DNA from 3 places in the Sporosarcina sp. FSL K6-5500 genome. Region 3 is predicted to be linked to each of the others. Evidence: riboswitches for the same ligand, from Rfam matches in the RefSeq annotation. Region 3 holds a riboswitch; each other region holds the start of a gene.

Region 1 (10,986 bases), 840 kb from region 3:
TCATCATTTGCATAGATGCCTTCTTCGAATGTCGCTCTGTGAATCAGCATATTCGGGCTTGGAATCGTGAATTTTGCAACTGCATTACCTGCGATGCTTTTCAGGAACTTGAAGTGTTCAATCATGTAATGGTCGCTAAACCCAATTTTTCCTGTCACTCTAATGCCGTGTGCTTTCGTTACAACACCATTGAATTGGAGTCCTTTATCTGTTTCGAAAAACTCAACGCCGTCAAAGCCAGAAAGGAAGTCAAAATGCCACCATTTCCGGCGGAATTCTCCGTCTGTCACAGAAATTAGTCCAGCTTCTTTTTGTTTTTCGACGAGCTTTGTAATTTCTTCGTCTTCGATTGTGCGTAATTCCTCGGCAGTGATATCACCGGTTTCTCTTTGCAAACGAGCCTGCTTTAGGCGTTCTGGTCTTAAAAAGCTCCCGACGTGATCTGCTTTAAATGGTGCTTTCGTCAAAGTTTGTTCGGCTATAGGTTTTGTCAATTTAAATTCCTTCTTTCCAATATAATAATGTTTTCTTTAATGGTACTTAATTAGGTATGGCAACTTTTTCACTTGTTTTAATCAAGGCTTGATCAAAATCGGCAATCAAGTCATCGACATGCTCGAGTCCAACAGAAAAACGTAGCAGACCATCGGTAATACCACGTTTCTCCCGTTGTTCTTTAGGCATGGCGGCATGGGACATCGTTGCAGGATAGGAGAGAATTGATTCAACTCCGCCTAGACTTACTGCGAAAACGGGTATCCGAACGTTTTCAACAAAGGCCTTTGCTGCATCTCTGTTTGGCAAACGGAAAGATAAGACAGCGCCTGGACTTGTCGATTGTTTCGAGTGGATTACGTGTCCTGGATGACTTGCTAACCCTGGATAAAACACCTCTTCTACTAACGGGTGGTCGTTCAAGTACGAGGCTATTTTACTCGCCGATTCGGATGACTGTGTTAAACGGGCACCTAGCGTTTTAATTCCTTGAATTAACGCGTAAGAATCTTGTGCGCCTAGAATAGAGCCGAAAGAGTTTTGAATGAATGCCAATCGATTGCCAAGTTCTTCCCCCTTTGTAACCGCTAGCCCAGCAATGATATCGCTATGCCCCGATAAAAATTTGGTAGCACTATGAACAACGATATCAACTCCAAGATCTAGTGGACGCTGGTAAAGTGGCGACATGAATGTGTTGTCGAGAAACGTCAGACAGTCATTCAATTTTGCAAGGTCAACTATCGCTTCAATATCTGTAATGCCCAAACGCGGGTTGGATGGTGTTTCAATATAGATCACTTTTGTATTTGGACGGATTGCACGTGCGGTTTCATCTACATTCGCTAGATCTACAAAAGTATGGTCGATACCGAATTTCGGTAATACCTCGGTTACGAATCGGTATGTGCCGCCGTAGACATCTTCGGTAACCACGATATGGTCACCCGAAGAAAGGAGCATAAATGTAGCTGAGATGGCAGCCATTCCGGAAGCGAAGGCCAATCCGCGCGAACCGCCTTCTAGTGAGGCAATCGTTTTTTCCAACGCATCCCTCGTTGGATTGCCCGAACGGCTATAATCATACGGCCCGAATGCATCGAAGCTTTCCTGATGGAACGTTGAAGATAAGTAGATAGGAACGTTGACAGCACCTGTTTTTTGTTCGTAATCTCCGCGGGTCGAAGCATGGATAATAGTCGTTTCCAACCGTTCTTTATTCAAACTCATCGTTGTAGCACCCCGCTATTCAAAGTTGCAAACACTTGCTTCAAATCTGCGATCAAATCGTCAGCCTCTTCGACTCCGACAGAGAAACGTAAAAGTCGGTCGCAGACGCCACGTCGTATTCGTTCTTCACGAGGAATATCGGCATGTGTTTGCGTTGCAGGGTAAGTGATGAAACTTTCCACTCCACCAAGACTTTCCGCAAATGTAATGAGCTGCAGATTTTCAAGGAATGGCCCGACCGATTCACTATCGTTCAGCCGAAATGATAGCATTCCACCTTTTCCTGGATAGAGAACGTCCGTAACAAGTGGTTCATCTTTCAAATAATTGACGATTATTTTCGCGTTTTCATCATGCTGTTTCATTCTTAAATGCAGTGTTTTCAGCCCTCTGATGATTAGCCAAGAATCGGAAGGGGAGAGGACTGCGCCGATAGCATTATGGTTGGCGGCAAGTTGTTCGCAAAGTTTTTCACCTTTTGCAACGACAAGTCCCGCGAGGACATCGTTATGTCCACCGATATATTTCGTTGCGCTGTGCATGACAATGTCAGCCCCGAATTCAATCGGTCTCTGGAAATAAGGCGTTAAAAATGTATTGTCAACAATCAACAGTAAATCATGCTTTTGAGCCAGTTCTGCATACTGCCGAATATCAAATTCTTGCATGAGTGGATTGGTCGGTGTTTCTATGAAGAGCGCTTTTGTCTTCGAAGTGATCAACTTTTCGGTCTCGTTCACATCGGCGAAACTCGTATACGTTGTACCGATTGAATAAACGTCGGAATACTGTTCGAGCAAGCGATATGTGCCACCGTAAATATCTTCTGGGACAATCAATTCATCTCCAGGACGGAACAGCGTTAAGATAAGCTGAATCGCCGCCATACCAGAACTGCATGCATACCCTGCATCACCGCTCTCTAAGTTTGCAATTCCATCTTCCAATATGGAGCGGGTTGGATTTTTTGTCCGTGTGTAGTCGTAGCCAGTCGATTGACCGAGCCCCTTATGTTTGTACGCAGTTGATAAATAAATCGGAGGGTTGACAGCGCCCGTCTTCGGATCACTGTTGTTGCCTAATTGGACTAGGATTGTATTCAAACTTTGTTTTGTCATTGTAGTCACCCTTTTCTTTTAGATTACAAAAGGGGACCCTCTATAAGAAGAGGGTCCCCGAAATATCGTAGACTATCTTCTTATCTTCTAGGGAAATGAACACCTAAAGGAATTAGCACCGTACCTGAACAGGCTGGTTGCTGAGACGTCATAGGGCCAATCCCTCGGTCTCTCTTGATAAGAATCAAATTATGGAATTATGTGAAAAGAACAATTTCAATAACTTTATCATGACATGGAAAATAAAACAAGAGCGAATTATTAAAATCTGTCTTTCAGCAGCTGCATCCGTTGATTGAATAGACTTGGATATGATAAAAAGCCAAGCAATACACTTGTCACTGCAGCGGTCGTCAATAATAGGAATATGATGAGCAATTGGAACTGAACCGCTTGGATGGGGTCCGCACCTGCGATGATTTGACCACTCATCATACCTGGAAGTTGAACCAAGCCCATTGTCTTCTGACTTTCGATTGTCGGGATCATGCTTGCCTTGATTGCGTTGATGAGTTGTCTATGAATGGCCTGTTTTGGCGTTCCACCGAGAGAAAGGATGAGTTCGGTTTCATCACGATGCGTTTCAATCTCAGCTGTGAACCGGTTAAGGAATAGGATTGATAGCACCATTGAGTTGCCAATCACCATGCCGCTAATTGAAATGATGTATTGTGCGGTTGGCGGTACGATTTGAAAGCCTAGTAGAATACTCTGGGTTAGTACTTCTACAAAAAGTAATGTGACCGCGATTTTCCAAGTGATTCCCTTGATTGCTTTTCCTTTCTTACGGGTGTTTTGTGTTGCCGCTGCAATCATTAATGTAACCATTAACAAAATGTACAATATGTTTTCAGAATCGAAGACAAATTTAAGAATATAGCCGACCATAAGCAATTGGATAATGGACCGAATTGTCGCAATGATTGTGTCTTTTTCCAAATCTAAACGTAGAGTCTTTGATAGTAGTAAAGGTATGATTACAAATATAAGTGTAATGGATAACGTAAGATAGCTCATTCTACGCCTCCTTGCACAAACTGCTTCACAAATTCATTTGTTGGTGATTTCAATAAGTCACTTTCGCCAGTTTCAATGACTTGACCATTCATTAGAACCCAAGTGTAATCTCCAATTGATAAGGCTTGTTCTAAATTATGTGTTATCCAGATGATGGTTGTGCCATACACCCGGTTAATCTTGACGATTAATTCTTCGATTTCATGTAAAGATGTTCGGTCCAAGGCGGATGTGATTTCATCCAGTAATAGGATTTCAGAGCGGTTGATTAGTGTGCGAGCAATGGATACTTTTTGACGCTGACCACCGGATAATTCATTGGTTTTACGATGTAAAAATTGCACATCTAATCCGACGTCTTCTAGAATTTTAATGGCATCCTGTTCAGGCAATTTTTTACCTTGAAGTTCCATAGGGAGAGCTAAGTTATGATAGACGGTGCCTTTAATCATTGGTGCGCTTTGAAGTGCGATTCCGACATGGCGGCGTAGTTCAACGGGTTCATATGTGGAAATGAGTTTATCGTGAATGAAAATATCTCCTGAAGTAGATGAGATCAGCCCGTTACATAATTTAAGCAATGTTGTTTTTCCTGCTCCAGAAGGGCCGACGAGCGTTGTGATTTTCCCTTCCGGAAAGGAGCCCGTAATATTTTTTAAAATATGTACGTCACCAATGGAATAATTGGCGTCATGAAAGTGTAGGGCGGGTTTATAAAAATTGGACATTACATTCTCTCCTACCAGTTTCTTATTTATAATAATTCTAATCTAGGTAGTTTTGTCATGCAAGGAAAATCTATTGCAATTCCAAAAAATGTTTGTTACTATATCGTTAATCGATATAGCGATAAGCGATATAGTGAGAAGGTGAAAGAATGATAAAACAGCCAGAAAGTTTTTTACCATTGTCGCAGGCAACATATTATATTTTACTGTCCTTAAGGGAAGTACGTCATGGATATGCCATTATGCAGGACGTAGAAAAAATAAGTCAGGGGGAAGTTACAATGGGTCCCGGGACATTATATGGAGCACTAGGAAAATTAGAAAAGCAGAAAATCATTCAAAAAGTAGACATAGATGATGCAGAACGCCGCAAGTATAATCAGCTGACACCCTTAGGTAAAGAAGTGCTTCAGCTTGAGTTTAAGAGGCTTGAATCACTTGTGAAAAACGCCAGGAGCATCATAAAAGAAATGGAGGGCGAAGAAGATGACTGTTAAAAGGTTCAAGATTTTTCTTGCTTCGAGTGTTGATAAAGAAGAGCAGTGGCTGACGGATATGTCACGCCAAGGATTTCATTTTAAAAAGTATGGATTATTTACCTATACCTTCGATGAAAATCCTAATGAATCATATGTCTATCAAATTGATTTCCGGGATGCGAATGAAGTGTATATGCAACTATGTAAAGATGCCGGTTGGCAATATGTAGACAGCGCTCTAAAGCAATTTCATTATTTTCGTACAGAAGCAAATGAGTCAGGGGTAAAAAAGATTTACTCTGATGGTGAGTCAGTAAAAGAAACGTTTCAGCGGATGATGAAATTTTATCTGATATTATTTATAATCTTTTTAACATCGCAAATTGGATTGTTTTTGACGTGGAAAGGTCAGTTGACTCAAATAATTATGACGGTTATCATTATGCTTGTTATTCTTTTGTACTTGTACGTTTTTATTTCCTTGAAGAGAAAAATTGATTTTTATTGACTAATAAATGATGCTTATTTCAGCAAGTACTATTTGAAATTCATTCACCAATCGTCATTACAACCTTGATTGTAACTGCTTTTTTAGCGATATTCTTTTCTATATATATGATTGGATTATCGAATGAAGATAAACCCCCTTGGTAAATAAAGCGAGATGATTTAATGAAAAAGTGGAGGGCAAACAATTTGAGTTTGCCCTTCTATTTTATCTCCAAGGGGAAGTGATTGAATAACCAATCATGAAATTACTTGATCTTAGTAAAGAAAACGCCACAAGTAAAACGTCGCATAGGACTCCCAGTTCTCCCATGGTGCAGCAAGCTTTAAAATTTCTTCTTTCGTCGGCTTTTCTTCTGCTCCTGTCAAATGTTTGATGGCGTTATGAAGTCCGACGTCAGCAATTGGGAATGCATTTGGGAAACGCAAACAGCGCATTAAGACATAGTTTGCGGTCCAGGGCCCAATTCCACGGATTTTGATAAGCATGTTTTCCGCTTCCTTAAAGTTCCCAGTTTCCAATACCTGAGCTTTGGATAGGCTTCCATCTGCGATAAGCTGTGCAACCCCAATCAGGTACTCACATTTTTTTACGGTCATTTTTAATGACGATAAATCCTCGACTGTAAGCTTCGCAATGTACTCTGGTTCAGGGAATATCCAGTATGACTGTCCTTCCCATTCAATCGAATTTCCGAACGTCTCCACAAAGCGCCTTTTCAACGTATATGCGTATGTCAGATTGATTTGCTGTCCAAGAATTCCCCAACATAACGCTTCAAACAGGTCAGGGATTCCGATGTTTCGCAATCCGTAAAACTCACTTACTGCTTGTTGAAGCAATGGATCCCTTTTCGCCATCTCATAATAAGGTTTCAAATCAGTATCGAGATCGAACCAATCACGTACATAATGGACGACCATATCCCGGACGCTATCGTTAGACGGTGTATATTTTTCTATAAACCGAACCAGAAGGTTACCCTCTGTATTTTCGCTGACTTCGACTAATAGAATCTCATTCCCAACTGGAATTGCCTTGATCACTTTACCATCACGGATTTCAAACATACACTCATTGTTTGACCTGGACATATAGCTGATATTTTCTTTGAAATTGAACTCTTTCGGAACGGCTATTATCAAATGATCTTGTTGATTAACTAGCATTTTAAAAATCTCCTCTGCATCTTATCTATATGTTTAGTTGTACCATAATCCCAGGTGGAAAAGTTTCGCTATCTTGCTGTTACGTCCTGAAAAGCATTTATTTTGGAAATAGAGGGGGTATACTTAGGGTAAGAGAAAGAGGTGATTCCGTGAGCGATCATCAACAAGTCAGGCAGTTGACTGACGAACAGTGGCAAGCAATTAGACATAACGACGTAAGGTTTGATGAAATCTTCATTTATGCCGTGAAATCGACGGGTATCTTTTGCCGACCATCTTGCAAATCAAGAGATCCAAAAAAAGAGAATGTCCGTATTTTCAATGATGCGGCGGAAGCGCTAGCGGATGGATTCCGACCTTGCAAACGCTGTAAGCCGGGTGGGCTGCGTTTACCTGATGAAGAATGGACTATCCAAATTGGAGAATATATAAACGAGCATTTTCAGGAGCCATTGACGTTAGAAATACTTGCAGACATGTGCCATGGAAGTCCTTATCACCTACAGCGAACATTTAAAAGAATCACGGGGCTGACGCCTGTTGAATATATCCAAAAGATCAGAATAACGAAAGCGATGTCTGAACTTACTACAACCGATAAATCCATATAAATCCATTGCTGAAATTGGGGTAAGCGTGGGGCTTCGTAATCCGTCCTATTTCATCACGCTATTCAAAATGAAAACTGGACAAACACCAAAACAATATCGAAAACTAGTGAAGGAGGTAGAGGTTAGTGGAGAAGAACAGTAAAAATAACGTGTATTGGACATTACTTAATCACTCACAATGGAATATGTATATAGCTGCGACGACAGAGGGGCTTTGCTATATAGGTACCCCGAATGCACCATTCGGAGAACTGGAAGCGTGGGTGAACAAACGGCTTCCAAGTCATGTTCTGATAGAAGAAGCGGATATCTTACAGCCACACGCAGTTGAGTTAATGGGTTATTTGAAAGAGCGACGCAGGGATTTTGCATTGCCAATCGATCTTCACGGTACTCCTTTTCAACAAATTGTCTGGAAGGCCTTGCAAGAAATTCCGTACGGACGGACTGTTTCATATTCGGAAATTGCAGAACGGATTGAAAAGCCGAATGCGGTACGAGCTGTTGGAACCGCTATTGGTGCCAATCCGGTCTTAATTATTGTTCCTTGTCATCGTGTCATTGCGAAAAGTGGTAAGTTAGGTGGTTTCAGGGCCGGTTTAGAGATGAAAGAGCAACTTCTAGAACTGGAAAGATAGTGTTTCGACATAAAAAAAGACAAGGGAGAAGTTAATCTCACCTTGTCTTTTTGCTTTTTGGAACAGGTATGTGATTCGCAGGTTCTTTATTCGTGACATCAAGTATATCAAGTAGGAAGACAAACACGGGAATACCGATAATGAGTCCCCAGACGCCAAAGAAGTTTTGTGAGAAAATCAGTACGATAAACGTGTAAAAAACGGGTAAATCTGTTTTGGAGGACATCAGTTTTGGATTTAAGATATATGCTTCAATGCCATGAATAATCATAACTGCAATGAGAACATAAACAACTTTCAGGAATCCTCCGATTGTAAAAGCAATTATCGTCAGAGGGACAAGTGAAATGATGACCCCGGCAACGGGAATGAGTCCTAAAAAGAAAATCATAATTCCCAAACCGATTATTTGTGGGAATCCGAGTATGAGTAATACGATCACGGACAATATTGTATTAACAATTGCAATGATAAATTGGGCTTCAATCACTTTTCCGAATGTACGCGTGAACTTTTTACCAAAGAACTCAATTTCGAAGTAAAAGGGAGCAATCTTACTATCTTTAAATTTGTTTGTAAACTCTATTAACCGTGGTTTTTCTAGCAGGAAAAATAAGCTTAATACGAGGGCAAGTATGACTTGAATACTTGTTTTACTAATATCAGAGAAATATTTTAACAAAAATGAAAAACCATTTTCCAAATAGGCTGCAATTTGATTACTAGATATGACGGATTCTAAGTAGGTGAGCAGTACACTATCATGAGGTGTGGAATAGAAGTTTGTAATTCTTACAATAATTTGACTGATTTCCATTGTGATTATAGGCAAATACTTAACAACACCAACTGTCAGTAAGCCAACAATCACTGTATACAGGAGAATGACTAGCAGCTTGCGGTTAAAATGTACACGTTTGAGCGTAAACTCAATAAGTCGATCCAACAAAAAAGCGAAAATGAAGGTAAGCAATATAATATTCATCATACTTTTGACGCTGTAAAGAATTAAAATAATCAAAGCGAAAATAAGAATACGCCGTGGTCCCTTTTTCTCGAAAATGTCTAATAACCCATTCATATGACTTTAGCTCCTTCATAAATAATTACAAGTGAAAACGAGAAATGAGACCTTTCATTGTTAGTATTGCCATGATTTGTAGAGATTATAAATTAGAAAATCTCTTTTAAAAAATAGCTTACGAACGAATATGCAGCACTAGCTGTGAAAAAGGAGTTATACACAGGAAAAGGTTATATCTCCTCAGCTCATGTTTTATTATATTATAGTTGTTGCAATAAATGAAGTTTGAAACATATTTTAATTGATAGGGATGGCTACCCAATGTCCTTTTGAAACCTCGATTAGCTCAGATTGCAATAGTTGATATTTATCCTCCTCAATTTGATCTTCCATTAGCGTTCGTTTTTTCTTCGATTCTATTTTAGGGTCAGGAATTGGAATCGCTGAGAGTAACGATTTTGTATAGGGATGCTGTGGGTTAGAGTACAACTCTTCGCTTTCGGCAAGCTCAACAATTTTCCCCGCATACATAACTGCGACCCGGTCACTAATGTGCTTAACCATAGACAAGTCGTGCGCAATGAACAGGTAGGTGAGTCCAAGCCGATGCTGAAGATCTTCCAGTAATTCCACAATTTGCGACTGGATAGAAACATCGAGTGCGGATAACGGTTCGTCGCATACTATGAAGTCAGGTTCTACGGCAAGTGCACGTGCAATACCAATTCTTTGGCGCTGTCCACCGGAAAATTCATGTGGATAGCGCATTGCATGGGAAGGTTCGAGTCCGACCATAACAAGCAACTCTTCTACCCTCTTTTTTCGTTCCTCTTTATTTTTACTCAACCGATGAATGTCTAATGCTTGACCGATAATATCAAGCACTTTAAAGCGTGGATTAAGTGAAGAGTACGGATCCTGAAAGATCATCTGCATATGGCGCCGCATCGTTTTCATTTCATTTTTCGAAAGCCGGTTAATGGCCATCCCTTGATACAAGACATCTCCGTCTGTCGGTTCGTGAAGGCGCAAAATGGCGCGGCCGGTCGTTGACTTACCTGATCCCGACTCGCCAACAAGACCGAGCGTCTCTCCGGGTTTGATATGAAAACTGATATCGTCCACGGCTTTCACTATATTGCCTTTCCCAACGTCGAAATGCTGCTTTAGTGATTTCACTTCTAGCAGGGGTTTCCCTTTTTCTATACCAATGGTACGTAAAGGAGTGCGTTTAGGCTTCTTTTTCTCGTCAAGGCGAGGAAGGGCATTGAGCAGTTTCTTTGTATAGGAATGTTTTGGGTTATCAAAAATTTCTTCCGTCGTTCCGGTCTCCACAATTTCCCCGTCTTTCATAACAGCGACACGATCACACATGCCGGCAACAACGCCTAGGTCATGGGTAATCAATATGATGGATGTTCCAAAACGTTGCTGCATATCTTTCATCAAATTTAAGATTTGGGCTTGTATTGTCACATCAAGTGCAGTCGTGGGTTCATCCGCAATCAGTAGTGTCGGACGGCAAGCGAGTGCAATCGCAATCATGACGCGCTGCCGCATTCCACCTGAAAACTCGTGCGGATATTGGCTAAAACGATCTTCACTATTACGGATACCTACAAGTTTCAAAAGTTCAATGGTACGGTTTTTCGCATCTCTTTTAGATAAGTTCTGATGTTTAATTAAACTTTCCGCAATTTGTTTACCGATTTGAATTGTTGGATTTAATGAAGTCATCGGATCTTGAAAAATCATACTTATATCGCGACCGCGGATACTCTCCATCTCTTTTTCCGTTTTTTGCACGAGATCTTCACCTTGGAATTCAATCTCTCCATCTTTTAGATATGAAGGGGGAGAGGGGAGGAGGCGCATAATTGAGCGGGCTGTCACGCTTTTTCCACTTCCTGATTCACCTACAATACCAAGCGTCTCACCTTTCTTCACTTCAAAACTGACACCACGGACT
Region 2 (10,986 bases), 850 kb from region 3:
CTACGACAACCGAGCATATACTCCGCGCGACCAATCATATCCTCCGCAAACCGAGCATATACTTCACCCGACCAATCATATATCCCGACAACCGAGCATATACTTCGCTCGACCAATCATATCCCTCGCCAACCGAGCAAATACTTCACGCAACCGATCATATCCCTCACCAACCGAGCATATACTTCGCAGACCAATATTCCCCCGACCACAATAAAAAGGTATCTCCCCGTCATTAATGCACGGGAAGATACCTTTTTTATTGTGAACATATGAATACATGTAATAACAAAGCAATGGTGCCTTACTGAGGTAGCCTAAGCGGATTTGAAATGAATCTTCATTTCAACTTAAATAATTAATTCTTAAGCGTAGCCAATTGACTTTCTCTAACTTCTTTCGCCGCTTCAACCATGATTTTCAAAGCGCCAATTGTCTCTTCTTCTTTTCTTGTTTTCAAACCACAATCCGGATTAATCCAAAATTGTTTTGGATTAATTGTTTTGAGTGCACGATTAATATTTTGTTTCATTTCTTCCTTGCTTGGAACACGTGGACTGTGGATGTCATAAACGCCTAAGCCAATTTCTTTATCATACGTATTGTTCTCAAATGCAGCGATAATTTCGCCATGACTTCTTGACGTTTCGATTGAAATAACATCTGCATCCAGCGCGCTAATGGATTTGATAATACCGCTGAATTCCGAGTAACACATATGCGTATGAATTTGCGTGTCATTTTCAACAGAAGAAGTTGCCAATTTGAATGCATAGACAGCAGCATCTAAGTAACTTTCACGTTTATCTTGATCCAACGGTAAACCTTCTCGAAGCGCAGGTTCATCTACCTGAATCATGCGAATACCGTTCTTTTCAAGCTCTTCAATTTCTTTACGAAGTGCAAATGCAATTTGGTTCAATACGTCGAAACGTGGAATGTCATCTCGGACAAAGGACCAATTCAAAATCGTTACAGGGCCCGTCAGCATACCTTTTACAGGCTTCGTCGTTAACGTTTGAGCATAGACACTTTCTTTCACAGTAATTGGTTCACTAAACGCAACATCACCTAAAATGAGTGGTGGCTTGACGCAACGCGAACCATAAGACTGAACCCAGCCAAACTGTGATACTGCAAATCCTTCGAACTTTTCACCGAAGTATTCAACCATATCTGTTCTTTCAAATTCACCATGGACCAAAACATCAATGCCGATGTCTTCTTGAATTTCAATCCATTTGTCAATCTGATCTTTGATAAATTGCTCGTAGGCCTCGTTTGTAATTTCTCCTTTACGCCATTTAGATCTTGTCTGTCTTACTTCTGGCGTCTGCGGTAAACTCCCGATTGTCGTTGTCGGCAGAAGAGGCAAATTAAAACGTTTTTGCTGCTCGATAATTCGTTTTGCAAATGGCAATGAGCGATTTACATCTTGCTCAGTTAGATTTTCAATCGTTTCTTTAACTTCAACGTTTTGCCGATACTTCGAGTTATTTAGACGAGCAAGTGCGTTCCTGCTCTCCTCAAGTCCTGTCGCAATCGTTTCAGTTCCATCGTGAATCCCCCGACTAAGGAGCACAATTTCAGCTAGCTTCTGATCAGCGAATGACAGACCGCCTTTAATAATTGGATCCAATTTCTCTTCAGTTTCCGTACTGACAGGAACATGAAGAAGTGAAGAGGAAGGTTGAACAATCAAACGGCTTTTATCAACATGTAACTGAATTTCTTCTAATAGCGTTACTTTTTTATCCAGATCCGCTCGCCACACATTTCGACCGTCAATGACACCCGCCGCAAGTACTTTGTCTTGAGGAAAACCATATTTTTGTAGCAATTCAAGCGAATCGCCATGAACAAAGTCTAAACCAAATCCGTGTACTGGCAGCGCAACAACTGCTTCATAATTAGCTACTTTTTCAAAATAGGTTTGTAGGATAATCTTTAATTGTGGCACTGCTTCATGAATTGCTGCGTATGCCTTTTGCACATGTTGGAAATCCTCTTCTGTCAACTTACTTGTAAGAATCGGCTCATCAATCTGAACCCACTCAACGCCTGCCACTACAAGCTCTTTCAATACTTCAATGTACAACGGCGTAAACTGTTGCAATAAAGTAGAAAAATTCTCTTCGCCAAAAGATTTTGCCAGTTTAATATATGTAACTGGGCCTAGGATAACCGGCTTGCCATCAATACCCAGCTTTTCTTTTGCTTCCTTATAAAAAGCGAGCGGGCGGTTCTCTACTAATTGCGGCGTTACACCTTCTAGTTCCGGAACAATATAGTGATAATTTGTATTAAACCATTTTGTCATCTCTGAGGCAACCGCATCTTTAGTTCCACGCGCAATTGCAAAGTATGTTTCCAAAGGTACTTTACCACCCGCATACTCGAAGCGTTTTGGTACGACACCAAACATAATAGATGTGTCCAGCACATGGTCGTATAATGAAAAATCTCCAACCGGAATTAGATCAACACCGAATTCTTTTTGTTTCTGTAGACTTTCTAAACGAAGCGTTTCCGTTGTTTTCAGTAGCTGTTCTTCTGATGTTGCCCCATTCCAAAAACTTTCCAACGCCCTTTTCCATTCACGTTTTCCACCGATTCTTGGATATCCACTAGTTGAACTTTGTACTTTTACCATTGTATGTTAGCCCCTTTATTTTTTATTGTATTTTTTCAACCTGTTTTAATACACGATACTCTCGGTTTGGACCACCTCCCTTGCTACAATCACGTCCACTTTACCGTGTATATACTCCGTCAAATTCACAGTCATGTCATAGCGCATAAAGGGAGTGATTAAATAGATGCCATGAAAATGCTCCAGCGCCACATCGATCAATTCTTTCGAAACCTCTAAACCTTCTTTCGTAGACTGCTCACGATTACCATCAGATAAAGCCATTCTTGCACGTACTTGATCCGTCAACTTAATGCCTGGTACCTCATTGTGTAGAAATTCGGCGTTTTGCGATGAAGTCAGCGGCATAATTCCGATGTAAATTGGCGTCTCAATATGTTTTGTTGCCTCGTATACTTCAATTATCTTCTCCGTGCTATAGATAGGCTGGGTAATAAAATAGTCGGCTCCCGCTTCTATTTTTTTCTCTAATCTCTCCACAGCACGATCTAAATGACGCACGTTCGGATTAAAGGCCGCTGCCACAGTAAAGGATGTTTTCTGTTGCAATGACTTTCCAGACTTTGAAATGCCCTCATTGAATTGCTTTATGAGTTGAATCAATTCAAAGGATGTCACATCGAAAACGGATGTTGCTCCGGGGAAATCACCAATTTTCGTAGGGTCCCCCGTAATCGCTAGCAATTCAGTAATACCCAGTGTGTGTAATCCCATGAGATGTGACTGTAATCCAATTAGATTGCGATCTCGGCATGTAATATGGACCAAAGGTGTTGCACCAATCTTTTGTTTAACAAGAGAAGCCATTGAAGCGTTGCAAATTCTTGGCGTCGCTAGGGAATTATCAGCCAGTGTAATGGCATCCACGCCTGCATCCTTTAACGCCTGAGCCCCCTCAAAGAACTTGCCCGTGTTTAAATGTTTGGGCGCATCAAGTTCAACAATTATCGAATGTCTTTTTCTCACTGTTTCAAGCAATGTTGGGGGTTGAGATTCCTTCAATTCAGACTCCACAACCTCTGTCTTTACCTCCTTCTTCTTAACAAGCTTTTCTTGAATTGGTTCCCGAATTGTAAGTCCTTTCACTAGGGCCCTAATATGTTCTGGCGTCGTCCCACAACATCCTCCTATTAAACTAACTCCTGCCTTCCGAAAACTCAGTGCGAACTTCTCGAAATATTCAGGCTCATTTTCGTAAAAAAGTTTCCCATCCTTATATCCTGGATAACTAGCATTCGGATACACCGAAAGTAAAGCACGCTTCATCAACGGCACAGTTTCTAGAGACTTCAGCATATGGTGAGGGCCAAGGCGACAGTTAATGCCTACTATATCTGCACCTAAATCCTCCAACTGCTGTAAGGCATCTATGAGCTCTATCCCATTTTGGAGCACCCCCGCCTCATGCATTGAAACATTCGTAATAATCGGGATATCTGTCTCCTCACGTGCAATTTTGAGCACGGTTGTTAATTCATCAAAATCGTAATAAGTTTCTAAAAGTAGGCCGTCCACTCCCTCAAGAAGTAAGCAATATAGTTGTTCCCTAAAACTGCGCTTGATTTCATCCTTTGTTCCAATGGATGTTCGAGATCCATGAATACCCCCGATAGTTCCAAGGACGAACGTATTTTTACCCGCTGCTTTTTTCGCAATTTGAACTGCGGCTTTATTTATCTTTTTTACACTGTCCTCTAACCCATGACGTGCTAACTTGATATAATTCGCACCATACGTATTAGTTTGAATAATATCCGCACCTGCCTCTATATAGGCTTGGTGGATGCGAAGCACTTGATCTGGATGTGTCAAGTTCAGCTCTTCAAAACAAAGATCCACACCGTGTGAATAAAGTAGAGTTCCCATTGCACCATCACCGATCAAAATTCGTTCTTTCATAGTATCTAGTAAATTCACGACTATCACTTGCTCCTTTCACTTTCCCAAAGTCCCGTTCCGGAAACTCTCTTCATCATTCTTCAAAATATGTTACTTAATGGGAAAATTAGTTAAAATAAAAAGAGCCTCTTCCTATGTTGAATAAAGGAAGTAGACTCTAAATCTGAATAAGTCTTCTCCTCATCTACCAAGTCGTGTTATCAACTTGCTGGAATTAGCACCATGCCATAAAATGGCGGTTGCTGAGGTGTCATCGGGCCAGTCCCTATACCTCTCTAGATAAGAAAAACTATTAAATTGGATTTGCTTAGTTACGTTATTACAGACTTTACATCATTGTTGGAAAATTAGCAACACCTTTTTGGAAAGTAATTAATTTATTTCACAGATTCAGACTATTGCTTGCCACTTTAAACAACATAGTTGCTAAACAGCCTTTCGCCATCCTTCATTTAAATTCTTACGTCCCTCTTAGCTTAAATAGGTCAATCAAGGTACCAATAAGTCACTTCTGTCAATTGATCCTTTTCCAGAATTGATTGCGTAACCCGCCGCTCTTGCTCCCCCATCCTAAGTGAGCTAAATGCACATAATAATAATATTAATAATGAGTCCATTAACCACTGTCCCCTCTGTAACCCTGCATATAATAAACTATAAGAACAATAACGAACGACCCGTTTACTCAGTTGTTGTTCCCATCAAATTGAAGGGAGGTCATTGACTTGAAAACTTCCTTGGGCATCTGGATTGGTTGGTTAGCAATAATTTTAGCGGCTATAGGGTTCTTTTATGCTCCTTATTGGTTAGGTGGTGGCGCACTCGTTTTAGGCTTAGTCTGTTTAGCTTCTCCACAAAAAGCATTGGCATGGATTTCAATCCTGCTTGGAGCCATCGTATTATTAATCACGATGTTCCAGTAGCCGGATAATTAATGATACTTCAAGGTATGTTTGGGCTCCTACCATACATACCTTTTTTATTTAATTTGTATGCTTACGATTTACTAGTTAGTTTTTTTGCAGTTCGGCCACAGCTGAACAGTAAATTATGTATAAAAAAACAGCCCAGTGAAGCGAGTAAATATCGCATCATCGGGCTGTTTTCTGTTTTCATCTTTTTATTATTTCATTCCATTTAAATTACTTTTTCAAGAAATACTCCTCAATATCATCCAGCATTAAGTTCGCTGCTAATACACCACCAGCAGTGTTCCAAATGATGTCATTTACTTGTGAGACGTTTCCACTTTTCGCGACATTTAGATTTTTAAATAATGGATCCTCAATCCAGTCGTTTGTAAGCTTCGTTGCTTCGTTATCTCCAGTTTCATAAGTGAAGTAAAAGAGCACATCGCCATCCATAGCTGGAATACGTTCTTTCGTGAGGCCTTTTTCAGCAAAATCGTCCACATCTTGTCCATCTGCGCGCGCAAATCCAAGTTGATCTAGAATCACACCCGAGAAGGAATCTTTATGGTAAATGCGTACATCTCCCGCCATAAAGCGAACCATTGATATTTTTTTATTTGTTTGATCCCCTAATTCAGTCTTGATTGTTTCAACGCGATTATTGTATGCACCTAATACCTCGTTACCTTTTTCTTCTTGATTTACTGCTTTCGCATATAATTTAAAGTTTTCCTGCCAATCCCCGCGAAGCGTTTCTGCAAAAACAGTTGGGGCAATTTTGCTTAACTGTTCGTAAACTGCTTCGTGACGCATTTTATTCCCAATGATCAGATCTGGTTTTAAAGATGCTATCTTTTCTAAACTTGGTTCTGATTCAATACCCACAGATTCAGTACCTGTCATGTCCATATGATCATACCAAATTTTCTCAGCGGGTGATTGAACTGCACCTACAGGTTGAATTCCCATTGATAGAAGGGCTTCAGCACCTTCGTTTGTTAAGATTACAATGCGTTTTGGTGTTCCTTTTACATCTGTACTTCCCATTGCATGATCGACAGTATATGTTTCTACATCAGCTGGTTGTGCACTTTCACCTGAATCTTTTGACTCCTTAGTAGCCCCACAAGCCGCTAATACAAGAATACTCATAATAAGTATGAGGGATGATATTTTTCGCATGTACATTATTTCCTCCTGTTAATTGAGAATGAAAATCATTTACACTTAGTATGCTATATGCTAATATATTTCATGTCAACAGTGAATTGAAAATAATTCTCAATGAAGTGAGGAAGTCATGATACATACATCAAGGGGTAAGTGGATTGCTCTTATCGTAAGTAGTTTAGTTTTCATTCTTTGTTTTTTTTCTAGTATTGTATACGGCTATACAGATACAAGCTGGTCCACTGCCTTTTCCGCATTTAAAGAAAATGACGGATCAACTGAACATCTTGTCATTCAAAATGTACGCTTACCACGTGCATTAATTGCTGCAGCTGTTGGAGCTTGTTTAGCCACTTCAGGTGCAATTATGCAATCCATAACGAAAAATCCATTAGCCTCTCCAAGTATTCTAGGTATTAATGCTGGTGCTGTTTTCTTTGTCGTAATTGGGGTTGTGTTCTTCCAAGTGCAAAGCCTTCAATCTTATATGATGTTCGGATTAGTCGGAGCGGCCGTTTCCTTCGGGATTGTCTTTGTTTTAAGTAGTATTGGCAGAGAAGGGTTAACGCCAATGAAGCTTATATTAGCAGGAGCAGCAGTTTCCGCTTTATTCTCATCCATGACACAAGGATTCCTAACAATTAACGAAACAGCACTCGATCAAGTATTATTTTGGCTCGCAGGTTCCGTAGCCAATCGGCCTATCGGTCTATTAATTACAGGATTGCCTTATATGGTGATTGGATTGCTGGTAGCCTTTGTTTTGGCGAAGCAAATGAACCTACTAGCAATGGGTGACGATGTTGCGTCTGGATTAGGTCAGAATGTAGTGCTATTAAAATTTGTTTTTTCTCTTATTGTAGTTGTATTAGCAGGTATTTCTGTAGCAATTGCGGGTCCTATCGGCTTCATCGGAATCATTATTCCTCATATCGTTCGATCATTCATCGGGATCCAACACCAGTGGGTATTTCCATTTTGTGCATTATACGGTGGAATTCTCTTACTCGTATCTGATATTGCAGCCCGATACATTATAATGCCCAAGGAAGTGCCGGTTGGAGTCATGACTGCATTAATCGGTGTTCCATTCTTTATTTATGTGGCAAGAAGGAGATTTGGGGCATGAAAAATAAAGTGACAGTTCGAATAGGAAATGTTGCTTCGTTTATTTTAGATAAGAAATCTTTGTTTACAACGATGATTGCAACGTTGCTTTTAGGGTTAGTAGCTATTCTATCGATGAGTTCTGGTGAGTTTTTCATTTCACCTTTAAATGTCTTAAAAGTTATTTTGGGTATTGGTGAGTCTTTTGATCAAACGATTATCTTTGAATTTCGGCTACCTCGTATTATGATGGCCATTTTAGTTGGAATCGGCTTAGCGACAGCGGGCGCCATTTTGCAAAGTGTATCTAGAAATCCTCTTGGTTCCCCAGATATCATTGGGATTACGGCAGGAGCTTCATTTGCAGTTGTATTATTTCTAGCATTGTTTTCAAATGAAAGTAATGCGCTAACAGTGAGTCAAGATTGGATGCCGTTATTTGCTTTCGGTGGTGCGATGATTACAGCCGCGATTGTGTTCACGTTATCTTGGAAAAACGGCATTGCCCCCTTCCGAATGTTACTTATAGGGATTGGAATTTCAGCATTTATGCATGCTGGAACAACCGTACTTATGCTTGTTGGACCAATCCATCAGGCGAGCCAAGCGAATATTTGGATCACTGGAAGTATCTACGGTTCAAATTGGACTGAAGTTCGAATGATTGCGATATGGATTACTATTCTTTTTTTCATCACGCTTGCCATGACGAGGGAAATGAACGTTTTAGAACTTGGTGATGATTTGGCGAAAAGTGCTGGATCCCCAGTTCAAAAGAACCGAATTATTTTCCTTTTACTTTGTGCCGCCTTGACGGGTGCCTCCGTTTCTTTTGCCGGCGGTATTGGGTTTGTTGGGTTAATCGCACCACATATTGCAAAAAGAATTGTCGGCCCTACCTTTGGTTCAATGGTAGGTTTATCCGCAATCATTGGAGCAATTCTCGTTGTTGTTGCAGACTGGATTGCTCGTGTTGCCTTTGCACCGATTGAAGTGCCTGCAGGTGTATGGACAGCCGTAATAGGGGCACCTTACTTTATCTATTTGCTTATCAAACAAAGAAGTCGATAGAAAGAGGACAAGTAAGTTTAGACAATTTCCAAATAACGCATACGACGATTCTGCACATAGATCATGTCGCTTTCCATGTTAAAGATTTTTTTATTCCCATGACAAGACAAGACACTTTAGTAGATATGAAAGAAGTTCTAGATAATTCAAATCTAGCTGTCACTAACTCTATATTCGGAAAACGTATTGGTTTGTTGGCAGCGATTTTCACCTATGCCTATTTCCAGTCTGGAATAAAATACAGAGTGCGCTAGAATTGTGGCAATGGTCCCTGGAGGCTACATGGGATGTTTGGGGCTAGCGGACTTCACGTTTTTGTTTTTGGCTCCACCATCTCTTCTTCGTTCAATAGGGCAGCTTTGATATGCAATAAACAATAAAAAATGATCTTTCGTAAGTTCAATGTGAACTCATGAAAGATCATTTTTTATTACTTAATTAAAGATGGAAATGACATGCCCTACAACTTTTCTCAAACCTAATTAATAGTCTTTTTTTTCTCCGAAATAATCGTTTCAAGCACCGTCCGTGTTACATTTTTTCTTTTAGGGTCAAACTTTTTTGTTACTCTTTACTTAAGCTTCTCTGATAATCTGCGATGCTTGTGTATTCCTTTTCCAATACTCTGGATAAATTAATGAATATCGGTAATAGTTTTCTATATTCTTGCACATTAGAATCCATAGGTGTGTGCTTATAAGTACTGCCAATCATTTCAGATACCACGTCAAATGATTCAATTTCCCCCGTAGCGTAAAGCCCTAAGATGCAAGCACCTAGACATGAACTTTCATAACTTTCCGGGACAATTACTTCCAAATCGAATATGTCGGCCATCATTTGGCGCCATAAATCAGACCTTGCAAAGCCACCAGTTGCTTGAATTCGGATAACTGGTTCATCCATGACTTCAATTAGTGCTAAAAATACTGTGTACAGATTATAAATCACACCTTCAAGAGCCGCCCGAATCATATGTTCTTTTTTATGTGTCATTGTTAAACCGAAAAATGAGCCGCGCACGTCAGGATTCCACAACGGTGCACGTTCACCCGCTAGGTATGGATGAAATAACAATCCATCAGATCCCGGTCTTACACGTTCAGCAATCTTCGTTAACACTTCATATGGATCAATCCCTAGTCTTTTTGCTGTTTCTACTTCTGATGATGCAAATTCATCTCTAATCCATCGAAGTACCATTCCACCATTGTTTACTGGCCCACCAATGACCCAATGTTTCTCAGTTAATGCATAGCAAAATATCCGTCCTTTCTCATCGGTTTGAGGACGGTCAATGACTGTTCGGATTGCACCACTTGTCCCAATCGTTACCGCTACTTCACCCTTACCAATTGCATTCACACCTATATTAGAAAGCACTCCATCACTTGCGCCAATGACAAATACAGTTTGTGGATCAATGCCAAGCTTACTCGCTATTCCTACGTTACAATTATTAAAAATCTCGGTTGTCGGTACAAGTTCAGATAGCTGCTCCGGCGTGACACCCGCTATCTCCAATGCTTCTTCATCCCAATTCAATCTTTCCAGATTCATCATCCCCATTGCTGAAGCCAAAGAATGATCTACAACATACCGACCAAATAATTTCTTGAAAATATATTCTTTAATGCCTATATATTTTTTAGCCTTTGTCGCTATTTCAGGACGATCATGCACAATCCAAGCAATTTTACTTAAAGGGGACATTGGGTGAATAGGTGTTCCAGTCCGTTTGTATACCTCATGCCCATTTAACTCTTCTTTTATTTTACGTGTCCAAGCTTCACTTCGATTATCTGCCCAGGTGATACACTGCGTTAGGGGCTCATCATTTTCATCCATTACAATAACGCTATGCATCGCACTACTAAATGAAATGAACAATAACTTTTCCGAAGAGATTTGAGATTTCCCCATTATGGTTGAAATTGCTTGTAATACAGCTTGATATATTTCCTCTGGATTCTGTTCAGCTGTCGAAATATCTGGTGTGTAAAGAGGATAACCGATATTCTCCTGTTGAATAATTTCACCTTTTTCTGTAAATAGAACTGCTTTAGTACTCGTTGTACCAATATCTACACCTAGCATATAGTTCGTCATAGTTATCGCTCCCTTCCTTTTTCGAGCATTTGTTGGGACATCCAAAGGTCTGCCACTTTATCTTGA
Region 3 (10,986 bases):
ACTTGATAAAATGACGTTTGCCGACTTGAAAATCTCGCTTGATCCAACATACGAACCAAAAATCACCGTAGATGAATCGAAGAAATATATTGATGATGCCCTTGCTATAATGGGTACTGATTACATGGAGATGGTGGATCGTTCATACAAAGAACGTTGGATTGATTTCGCTCAAAACAAAGGTAAATCAACAGGAGCATTCTGTTCCAGCCCTTATGGCAACCATCCATATATCCTTATTTCATGGACAGGTAGTATGAATGATGTATTCGTCTTAGCTCATGAATTAGGGCATGCGGGTCATTTCTACAATGCAAATCGAGAGCAAAACGTATTCAATGCACGCCCATCCCTGTATTTCATCGAAGCACCTTCGACGATGAATGAAATGCTCGTGGCTAACCACCTATTAGAAAACTCAAATGATCCGAAATTCAAGCGTTGGGTCATTTCATCAATCGTTGCACGCACGTACTACCATAACTTTGTAACGCACTTACTAGAAGCTGCCTACCAACGAAAAGTCTATGAACGCATTGATGCAGGCGGAAGTGTCAACGCCGGTGTATTGAACAACTTGAAACGCGGCGTGCTTGAAGAGTTCTGGGGAGATGATGTGGAGATTAATGAAGGCGCGGAACTTACATGGATGCGTCAGCCACACTACTACATGGGCTTGTATCCATACACATACAGTGCTGGACTCACAATCTCCACTCAAGTATCTAAACGTGTCCTTGAAGAAGGTCAGCCTGCTGTCGATGAATGGCTCGAAGTATTGAAAGCTGGTGGTACAAAATCCCCTGCTGAACTGTCAAAAATGGCAGGTGTCGATATTACAACAGAAAAACCATTGCGTGACACAATCGCTTATATCGGTGATTTGATTGATCAGCTAGTTGTGTTGACGGAAGAAATTGAGGCAAACGAAACGGCTAACGTTTCACAATAAAAAAAAAGCGCAAGCGCCTGTTCAGAGGCGCTTGAGTCTAGACGTGAAATATCAGCTTTCGCAGGTTATCCACTGTCCAGATTTTATAATTTCCTAGGCAGGAAGAACAAAAAAAGCTGACGTAACCGTAATGGTCTCGTCAGCTTTTTGACGTTGCTAGTTAGATTTTACTTCATCCACTCTGGTTTACCAAAGCCTTCAAAATCTGAATCAATTACTTTTTCAAATTCTGCTGATTCTACTATTTCAATAATATCTTTAGCAAATTGCTTATCAATGTTTTCCGTTTTTACTGCAACTACGTTTCTGTATATATCAAGCATGTCCTCTAGTGCTAGCGCATCTAATAAATTCATACTTGCAGCCAAGGCAAAGTTTCCAGGAACTGCCGCTAAATCAGTACCGTCAACTGAACGTGGAAGCTGACCCGCTTCGATTGGCTGAAACACCAAGTTCTTCTTATTCATTGTTACATCTTTTTCAGATACTTTTAGCACTTCTGCATTTGGATCTAATTCAATTAGACCTTCATCCTGTAACACTAAAAGGGCGCGGGCTCCATTAACAGGATCGTTTGGAATGGTAACTTTTGCTCCATCCTCAATAGCTTCAATTGTCTTAAATTTATTCGAATAAATGCCCATTGGAGCTGTTGGTACGATAATAAGTGGTGATAATTCAGCTTCCGTTTCTTTAACGACATTTTCTAAATAAGTCGTGTTTTGGAACAGGTTTGCATCAATATCGCCACTTGCCAGGGCATTGTTCGGCTGAATATAATCACTAAACTCAATTAGTTCAACTTTATATCCCTTTTCTTCAAGTCCAGGAATAATCGCCTTTTTCAACATATCACTATATGGTCCAGCGGTTGCACCAATTTTCACAGATTTTTCATCCGAAGCTTTTTCTTTGCCACCACAAGCAGCTAGTGCGGTTCCAACTACAAGTACTAATACAACTAATAGAAACTTTTTCATAATTTTCTCTCTCCCCATCATCGTTTATCAATTACTTTTGAAATCCGATCTCCTGCAAACTGAATTACTTGTACAAATAGTATTAATATCACCACGGTCACTACCATTATTGTATTGTCGTAACGATAGTAGCCGAATCGAATTGCTAAATCCCCGATTCCGCCACCACCAACAACACCAGCCATTGCTGAATAGGCGACTAAACTAATTACTGTAAGTGTCACGCCTTGAATAATACTTGTTTTTGCTTCAGGCAATAGTACATCTTTGATAATCATCCACGGAGTTGCACCAACAGCGATTGCAGCTTCGATAACACCTTTATCAATCTCTCTTAGTGAAGTCTCCACAATTCTTGCGAAAAAAGGGATTGCTGCCGCAGATAATGAAACACTAGCAGCCCCAGGGCCAATCGGAGTACCTACTATTAAAATCGTTAAAGGGATTAACGCGACGAGTAAAATAATAAACGGCACAGAACGGACCATATTGACGATAAAGCCAATAACTGAGTTCAATGCCCGATTTTCTAAAAATAAGCCTTTATCGGTAGTGAACAGCAAAATCCCTAGCGGAAGCCCAATAACAAGTGCGATAACGAGAGAAATACTTATCATATAAAGTGTTTCCCCAAATGCTTTTGTAATATCAGGCATTAACTCTATAACGTGTTGTAAATCAATTCCCATTGTCAATTACCTCCACTTGAGCAGCTCGTGATGACATATAGGCAATTGCCTTTTCTATTTCGTCATCCTCGCCTTTTAGTTCCATCAGGAAAGTACCGAGTGGCCTTTCTTGAATATATTCAATGGAGCCGTGTAGGAAATTACCTTGTATAGTAAATTGCTGCACAGTATCTGAGATAATTCCATCGCCTGCGACATCACCTTTAAACATGACTTTGACCAGTTTGCCCGTGCACTTGCTCAAAATCATTGACGGCACATCAAATGACACAACACTACTAATAAATTCTTTCGTCAATTCTTCTTGAGGATCTGAAAATATATCATATACTTGTCCTTCTTCAATCACTTTTCCATCTTGCATAATTGCCATGCGATCACAAATTTCTTTCACGACATTCATCTCATGTGTTATTAGAACGATTGTAATCTTCAATTCTTTATTTATTTTCTTCAACAGCCTTAAAATAGATAGCGTCGTATTTGGATCTAATGCAGATGTTGCTTCATCACACAGTAACACTGAAGGATTATTCGCTAGTGCTCGGGCAATACCTACCCGCTGCTTCTGGCCACCACTCAGCTGCGCAGGATAAACATCCCGTTTATCAGAGAGGCCAACCATTTCTAGTAAGTCCGTTACCCGAGCGTTTATTTTATTGGCAGGCGTTTTGGCTGCCCGTAAAGCAAATGCTATATTTTCATATACTGTCTTTTGGCTGATTAAATAAAAGTGTTGAAAAATCATTCCTATTTTCAGACGTGCCTGACGGAGATTATTCCCCCGTAACTTCATCAAATTTAATCCATCTACTAAGATCGTTCCGCTCGTTGGTTTTTCCAACAAATTTAGACAACGGATAAGAGAACTCTTCCCTGCACCTGAGTAACCTACGATTCCGAAAATTTCTCCTGTGTTAATGTCGAGTGAGACATTATCAACACCAGTCACGATTCTCTCTTTTGTTTTGTATACTTTTGATACGTTTTGAATTTGAATCATGCAATTCTCCTCTTTCTATAAATAGAAGTACGAAATCTCAGATGTCTGACCATATAAAAATGCTTCTCTCATATATGAAAGAAGCACCGAAAATAAAAAGGTTTCAGCTCATCTTTCAGAATGAAATTCACTCTGTAGGAGTTAGCACCTTCCTTACATTACGCAAGGGGTTGCTGGACGTCATCGGGCCTATCCCTCAGTCTCTCTTGATAAGTACCATTATGTAATTATTTTGATTGATAAGTTTCATATTAGTATGTCTCAATAAGATTGTCAACATAATATGTTCTGATATATAACAATTTATTATCATTTTCATTTCATTCCATGTATACTGACAATAAGAAAAGCGGAAGGCGCCGTCTAGACGCGACAGGCATAAGTCAATCCAGGGGAAGGCAGTCTAAGAGCGCGACGTCCTGTCGCAACGACTGCATACCTGCATCCTTGCAGGCACGACGTGGCGCTCTTTGCCACATAGCTGGATTGCTTTTCAAGGAACCTAGCCTAAGTACGCCGCGTCCTGCGGCAATGGCTAGGTGACCCACTTCCTGTGGGCCTCCGAGCGGCTGGCTCCTGGAGCTAGACAATAAGAAAAGCGCAAGCGCCTTGGTAGACCCGACAAGCGCTGGAGTCTAGACATTGCTCCAAGTGAAAAACTTATACTATCTTACTCTTTTACAATAAAGATTGGATTACATAGAAGAGAGGTTATTACATGGCACTATCAAATCGACTCAAGAACCTACCACCGCACTTTTTCGCATCACTTGTTCGAAACGTACAAGAAGCACTTTCTGAAGGACGCGACGTTATTAACTTGGGGCGTGGAAATCCCGATCAACCGACACCTCCACATATTATAAAAGCACTCCAAGAAGCAGTCGAAGATCCAACAACACATGGATACTCCCCTTTCAGAGGGACTGCCGAATTAAAACAGGCTGTTGCTGACTTTTATAAACGAGAATACGATGTTCATATTGATCCTAAAACAGAGGTAGCGATTCTATTTGGAACAAAACCTGGATTGGTCGAGTTACCCCTCGCGATTATGAACGAAGATGAATTACTTTTATTGCCGGATCCGGGATATCCCGATTATTTATCGAGTGTAAGCTTAGCCAATATTAAATACGATTTAATGCCATTACTTGCAGAAAACGATTTTTTACCTGATTACTCTGCTCTTTCCGATGAACAAAAGAAGCAAGCAAAATTAATGTATTTGAACTATCCAAATAACCCAACAAGCGCAACAGCCACACTTCCATTTTTCGAAGAAACGATTGCTTTGGCAAAAGACAATGATATTGCAATTTTGCATGACTTTGCCTATGGTGGAATCGGTTTTGACGGTGCGAAACCTGTCAGTTTCCTGCAAGCAGAAGGTGCAAAAGAAGTTGGAATTGAAATGTACACATTGTCAAAAACGTATAATATGGCGGGATGGCGGGTCGGTTTTGCCATCGGTAATGCCGATATTATCGAAGCAATCAGCTTATTGCAGGATCATTTATTCATAGATATATTCCCAGCAATTCAGCGCGCAGCAACAGAGGCATTATCGGGAAGCCAGGATTGTGTGGATGAGCTCGTTTCACTTTACGAAAGCCGCCGGAATGTCTTAATTTCCGAATGTAAACGAATCGGTTGGGATGTCATCGCGCCCGCTGCATCTTTCTTCGCTTGGTTACCTGTACCAGAAGGATATACAAGCGAATCATTCACCAAGTTACTATTAGACAAAGCAGACATTGCCGTAGCACCGGGCCATGCTTTTGGAAGGTATGGTGAAGGGTATATACGTGTTGGCTTATTGGAAAGTGAAGACCGTTTAAAAGAAGCAGTTGCACGAATTGAAAAACTCGATATTTTTTCACGATAAAATAATTTAATTTGAATTTCATATCAAAAAAGCCAGGAGTTTTCTATTCTTGGCTTTTTTGACATGAAATATTCTTAGTTCGTTAGAAACATTGAAAAGAGCGAATATCATTTGGACTTATCACATGATGGATCCAGCCACGCCTTCTTCTCTGTACTTTCCAGCTAGTTATTGTGATTGTTTGTGTCATATTTATCTTCTAGTTTCGGAATTAATTTTTCCCATATCAGATATTTTCATATAAATTTCGATCAACTATGTGATTCAGATTTCCTATAAAGATCACACCTTTTTCATTTCAAGCTAAATCCAATCTGTATAGAATCTGCAATTCTCTTGTAGCCGATCTCTTGGTAGATTTTATTTGCTGTCGGATTCATCAAATCAGTGTAAAGCACACAAAAATCATATTTTTTTAGAAGTTCCTTTGTTCCAGCTGCTACCATCGTCCGCGCGTAGCCTTTCTTTCGCTCTTCCTTTGGTGTAAATACAAGGGAGACAGTTACGCCATGATTTGTCGGTCGGGCTTTTTTCATCATGGAAACTACTTTGCCATTATCCTCCCACAAAAATACTTCCTGTTCGGCTACAAATGATGCAACTCGACTTTTCACATCTTCCACTGCTGTTAGCGGAAGTCCTGCATCTTCCTCAAACAAGTTGAACCACATCTCAATGAGTGAACAATCATCCGTATTTGCCAAACGCCAAGAGCCTGGACTGTGTTCAAGTGTTTCATCTATATTATCTAATCGATACAATCCCTGGTCCATCATCAATTGAGGATACACACTTGTTTTCACTTCCCATTTCTTACTGAAGAGGAATGCCCACGGTTTTAAACCTATGATGGAACTAATTTCAATTTTAAGTTCCAATAGGTTTCTTATTAACAAATCCATACATTCTTCCAAACGGCTTTCATCCGTAAAAATTAGGTTTAACGGATGTGGATAGGTCATTTGAAATAAGGCTAGCACCTGCCCCTCCTCTTCAATCGTCGCCATAAACGGCTTCTCGTATCGGCCAGCTTTAATTGCCTGCAATACACCGAAAAAAAGACTGTATACATCTTCCCTTTTACCTAAAACAGGTTCAGCTTTCAATGCAAATTTTTGCACATCTTGATAACGTCTAAACTCCATCCCCACACCCCATTCACATAAAAATAATAAACATCGAAATATTATAACAATTCTACCACATTTAACCTATATGCTGTGACTCTGATTGAAATCCATTGGTTAGTGGAAAGCTCTCCTTATTGCACTGGAAATTATAAAGCTTCCCTGGGGATAATCTGCAAATGGGCCTAGAATGTTGCCACAGGTTGTGGTGTACTAAGGCTGCGTTCTTCTGTTACAGGCGCTTCCTCTTTTTTTTTGCAAATAAACGTCAAAGTGAGCTGAAAATAATGCCTGTCTTCTGTCCAAAAATGTTATTGGAGGAGCCAACCCCTGATCACCTTGTAAATTGCCAGGAATGCGGCCTTTATGAACAAGGGACACGGATGGTATGGGGTGAAGGTAATCCAGCGGCCCCGATTATGATTATTCTTGACAATCCCGGAGCACGTGAAGATCGTGAAGGCGAGTCATTTGTTTGTGGAACGCGGCAAACGCTACAAGAAGTTGCAAATGAAGCTGGCTTGAAAATAGATGATCTGTATGTCACTTTTATACTAAAAAGGAAGCCCGTTCGAGCATACGACAAAGAATTAGTACGTCAAATTTGTATGAGGCATTTAGAACAGCAGCTTACAGAAAAAAAGCCTACTCTCATTCTTTGTTTAGGAAATGTAGCCGTTCAGTCTTTTTTTCAAAATCCTGAAGCCGAAGTGAAGTCAATGCGGAGTAGTTGGCACGATATACGTGGATTCCAAACAGCGGTCGCCTACCATCCACTTGCAGTTAGACGACGTCCAAACTTACGTAACTTATTTTTGGAGGACTTGACTTTCGTTGCGGATCACTTTCATTCTTTAAACCTCTAGCTACGATATGAAGTTTTTGCAATCCAATATTACTATTAGAAAAAATATTTATGTTTGATAAATTAATCAGATATGGTAGATAGAATTCAAAAAAACAGGACACGCAATTAAGCATGTCCTGTTACCAACTCAGATATTTGGTTGTTTTGAAGTATTCAATATTTCTAGTTCTTCTTTACTTCCAACGTGATCAAGTTCTTTATTTTTTTCAATTTCATGCATGTCAAGAACGTGTTGGGTAGGTGGGATTAATAGACTTATTACGATAATTGTCACTCCAGAAAAAATCACACCTGAGAAAACAGGCGTTAGCCACAATTCGCCCAACAAGCCCAAAAACCCATCCGATTGAATTTTCGGCCCAGGAACGTGAGTAAGTGACGTAATAATATAATATACGAGTCCAACAGATATACTTGCCCATACAGCCGGAGTACTTACCCGCTTCCAAAATGGGCCTAAAACGATTGGCCAGAACAATGTAACAAATACAACATCCCACGCTAAATAGGCTAAATCAATAACTTTTTGAGCACTTAGAGCCAGGATTAAACCTAACAAAGCGCTTGCAAGAATCACCATTCTGGAAAAAAACAATAGTTTTTTGGGATCAGGATTCTTATTAATAAAATCTAAATAAATATTTTTAGTAACAATTCCTGAGGTTGCTACATAACATGCCGCAACAGTTGACATACCCATCGCCGCCATCGCTGTTAAAAAGATAGCAGATAAAATAGGAGGGAAATAGCCTTGTGCAAAAACAAGCATCAATGTTTCGGGATTGGAACTGTTCGGATAAATAGATTTAAAAGCTTCCCCTAACATACCAGGTATCCAACTAATAGCGATGATTACTGAACCTGCAATAATCATACTCAGCTGTGCGACACGCGGACTTTTTGCCGCTGCAACACGCTGACCTAAGTCCACTGCTGGAATATCACCAAGAGCTAAAACTAAATAGAGTGTCCAGAATTCAACTCCACCTCTACTAAATAATTCATTTACATTCCACCAATCAGGGTTAAATGTAACATCGGGATAATAGAATAAAACAAATATGGTTATCCCGAGGATTCCGGCTACCGCTAGTGCCCCTTGAACAATTTCGGTGTAAGCGACAGCCCATAAGCCTCCAATAACGGAGTAGAGTGCCGTTAACGAAACAAATAATAGTGCGGCTGGAAGGAAATCGATTTGGAAAAGTTGTTGGATAATATAAGTACCCCCAACAGTGAGAGCTGCGGCATTGAAAATACCAAATGCTACCGCCATCACGATTCCCGTGTATGCTCCTAATCTTTTACTACCATATCTCAATCCGTAGTAGTCCGCTAGTGTCCATCCTCTTAATCTTCTTAGGGGCTTAGTCCAGATTAATGCTCCTAAAATCATACATGTACCTAGGCCGCCCATTGTTGCGGACCCTTCAAAGCCTCCACTTGTATAACCCGAGCCGACAGCAGCAAAAAAGAATGGAGCTGCTAATAACGCGGCAATTAAACTCCCAGTTACAACGGATAACGGCATACTCCAGCCCGCCACAATTAAATCTTCAGCAGTTTTGACGCGCTTATATCCTTTATAGCCAATGTAATAAATAAAAACTAAATATACACAAAATACGATGATATTCATCAATTCAAGTGCTCCTCATCTATCTTTTATCCGTTCATAACTACTCCACCGTTTGGAGTTAGTATTTGACCTGTATAAAAATCCGCATTTTCTGATGCTAAAAATAACACAGTTTTGGCGATTTCCTCAGGTTGAGCCAAGCGCTTTAGTGGATATTTCGCTGACTCTTCCGCGATATAGTTTTCACCGAAAGCTTCGAGGATGCCAGTATATGTTCCACTAGGCGCCACAGCGTTGACCAATATATTCGGTGCCAACTCTCTTGCCAAAGCTTTTGTAAAAGCATTAATACCGCCTTTTGCCGCTGAATAATGGGTGAATTCTTCACACCCAAGACTTCCTATATCTGAAGAGATGTTAATAATTTTACCTTTATTTTTTTCCTTCATTCTTTTCGCCGCTTCTCGGCAATTATAAAAGTTTCCGTAAAGATGAACCTTTATCATTTTGTCCCACTGCTCATCAGTTAAATCTGTAATAGGAGCATTCTGTGCAAACCCGGCATTGTTGACAAGAATATCTATTGCTCCTAGCTGGTTGTCCATATACTGAAACATATCCTGCACTTGTTTAGAGTCAGATACATCCGCACAATATTTTAGTGCATTCACGCCATGGTCCTTCGCTTGTAGACGAACTGTTTCCGCCTCTTGATCGCTGCCAATATAGTTTATTAAAATATTTGCTCCCTGTTCAGCAAAAGCTAAAGCAATTGCCTTGCCTATCCCCATACTAGAGCCTGTAATGAGAACATTTTTACCGGTAAGCTTTAAATCCATTAATCTTCACTCTCCAATTTAAAGTTTGTAATTAGGGACTGCAGCTTCTCCGCAGTTTGGCCTAATGAAGCAGATGCTTCTTTCACTTCTTGCATCGACACCAATTGTTCTTGTGTAGCTTGTGAGACATTCAATGAAAACTCGGTAGATTGTTGAGATGTTTTCTTAATATTATTAACGGATGCGACTACTTCTTCAGAGGATGCAGAAATTTCTTGAGATGCAGCAGAAATTTCCCGGATTTGATCTGCGACTTCATCTGCAGATTGTACAATCCTTTTAAATATCTCGCCTACTTCATTCGTATAATCCATTCCCACTCTTACGTCTTCTTTTCCTTTTTCCATCACGGTTACAGATGCATTAGAATCCGTTTGAATCATATGAATTAGTTGGAAAATCTCTTTAGCCGACTGAGATGATTGTTCAGCTAAACGCCTTACTTCATCTGCAACGACAGCAAATCCTTTACCATGCTCACCAGCTCTGGCTGCTTCAATAGCAGCGTTTAGTGCTAACAAATTTGTTTGCTCTGCTATAGCAGTAATAATGTTCACAATGTCGCTAATCTTATTAGAATTAGCATGTAAACCATTAATAGTTTCCTCTATTTGTTCTACAGATGTATTAATTAATTGCATTTGATCAATCACCTGTTGGACAACCTTATTTCCTTGTTCAGCAGCAATTGAGGCTGTCAGAGACGATTCAGAAGCCGTATTGGCTGAATCAGCGATTTGTTGTATGCCACCTGCTGTTTCTTCCATTGCAGCTGCTGTTTCTTCAGTCATCACCAAAGAAGTTTCAGCATTTTGAGCGATATTCTTCATTTCTTTCGAAACGTTTGTTGAACTAATATACGATTCTGTCGCATTCATAGTTAGCTGATTGGCTGATGATGCAACGTGATCAGATGTATTTCTAATGTTTAATATGACATGTTGCAAATTTGAAACCATTGTTTTTATCGATTGTGAAAGTTGTCCAACTTCATCATTTGTAATCTGGAGATCCACATCGTTCAATTCTCCATTTGCCACTTGGTCTGCAACAATGACCAC

Evidence for each region. Region 3 has a riboswitch for S-adenosylmethionine ahead of MKX62_RS14765 (methionine ABC transporter ATP-binding protein). Riboswitches for the same ligand answer to the same signal wherever they lie in the genome.
Region 1: it holds a riboswitch for S-adenosylmethionine, as region 3 does, so the genes downstream of both, MKX62_RS10525 (methionine biosynthesis PLP-dependent protein) here and MKX62_RS14765 (methionine ABC transporter ATP-binding protein) in region 3, are expected to answer to the same signal.
Region 2: it holds a riboswitch for S-adenosylmethionine, as region 3 does, so the genes downstream of both, MKX62_RS10465 (bifunctional homocysteine S-methyltransferase/methylenetetrahydrofolate reductase) here and MKX62_RS14765 (methionine ABC transporter ATP-binding protein) in region 3, are expected to answer to the same signal.

Annotation. Positions count from the first base shown of each region.
Region 1 is NZ_JBBOTP010000001.1:2,226,929-2,237,914, forward strand. It holds gene MKX62_RS10515 (5-methyltetrahydropteroyltriglutamate--homocysteine S-methyltransferase) at 1-494, opposite strand, end outside; gene metC (cystathionine beta-lyase) at 541-1,725, opposite strand; gene MKX62_RS10525 (methionine biosynthesis PLP-dependent protein) at 1,722-2,843, opposite strand; SAM riboswitch class I at 2,921-3,027, opposite strand; gene MKX62_RS10530 (ABC transporter permease) at 3,105-3,860, opposite strand; gene MKX62_RS10535 (ABC transporter ATP-binding protein) at 3,857-4,588, opposite strand; gene MKX62_RS10540 (PadR family transcriptional regulator) at 4,738-5,085, shown strand; gene MKX62_RS10545 (DUF2812 domain-containing protein) at 5,075-5,575, shown strand; gene MKX62_RS10550 (DNA-3-methyladenine glycosylase family protein) at 5,833-6,744, opposite strand; partial or broken gene MKX62_RS10555 (bifunctional transcriptional activator/DNA repair enzyme AdaA) at 6,864-7,497, shown strand; gene MKX62_RS10560 (methylated-DNA--[protein]-cysteine S-methyltransferase) at 7,481-7,993, shown strand; gene MKX62_RS10565 (AI-2E family transporter) at 8,031-9,074, opposite strand; gene MKX62_RS10570 (ABC transporter ATP-binding protein) at 9,315-10,986, opposite strand, start outside.
Region 2 is NZ_JBBOTP010000001.1:2,209,492-2,220,477, reverse strand. It holds gene MKX62_RS10475 (hypothetical protein) at 1-116, opposite strand, end outside; gene metE (5-methyltetrahydropteroyltriglutamate--homocysteine S-methyltransferase) at 359-2,653, opposite strand; gene MKX62_RS10465 (bifunctional homocysteine S-methyltransferase/methylenetetrahydrofolate reductase) at 2,699-4,570, opposite strand; SAM riboswitch class I at 4,730-4,838, opposite strand; gene MKX62_RS10460 (hypothetical protein) at 5,278-5,475, shown strand; gene MKX62_RS10455 (ABC transporter substrate-binding protein) at 5,695-6,651, opposite strand; gene MKX62_RS10450 (FecCD family ABC transporter permease) at 6,764-7,762, shown strand; gene MKX62_RS10445 (FecCD family ABC transporter permease) at 7,759-8,811, shown strand; gene gntK (gluconokinase) at 9,376-10,920, opposite strand; gene MKX62_RS10435 (GntR family transcriptional regulator) at 10,923-10,986, opposite strand, start outside.
Region 3 is NZ_JBBOTP010000001.1:3,062,328-3,073,313, reverse strand. It holds gene pepF (oligoendopeptidase F) at 1-952, shown strand, start outside; gene MKX62_RS14775 (MetQ/NlpA family ABC transporter substrate-binding protein) at 1,120-1,932, opposite strand; gene MKX62_RS14770 (methionine ABC transporter permease) at 1,950-2,621, opposite strand; gene MKX62_RS14765 (methionine ABC transporter ATP-binding protein) at 2,611-3,624, opposite strand; SAM riboswitch class I at 3,730-3,840, opposite strand; gene MKX62_RS14760 (pyridoxal phosphate-dependent aminotransferase) at 4,343-5,512, shown strand; gene MKX62_RS14755 (GNAT family N-acetyltransferase) at 5,806-6,657, opposite strand; gene MKX62_RS14750 (uracil-DNA glycosylase) at 6,927-7,505, shown strand; gene MKX62_RS14745 (sodium:solute symporter family protein) at 7,635-9,146, opposite strand; gene MKX62_RS14740 (SDR family NAD(P)-dependent oxidoreductase) at 9,173-9,925, opposite strand; gene MKX62_RS14735 (methyl-accepting chemotaxis protein) at 9,925-10,986, opposite strand, start outside.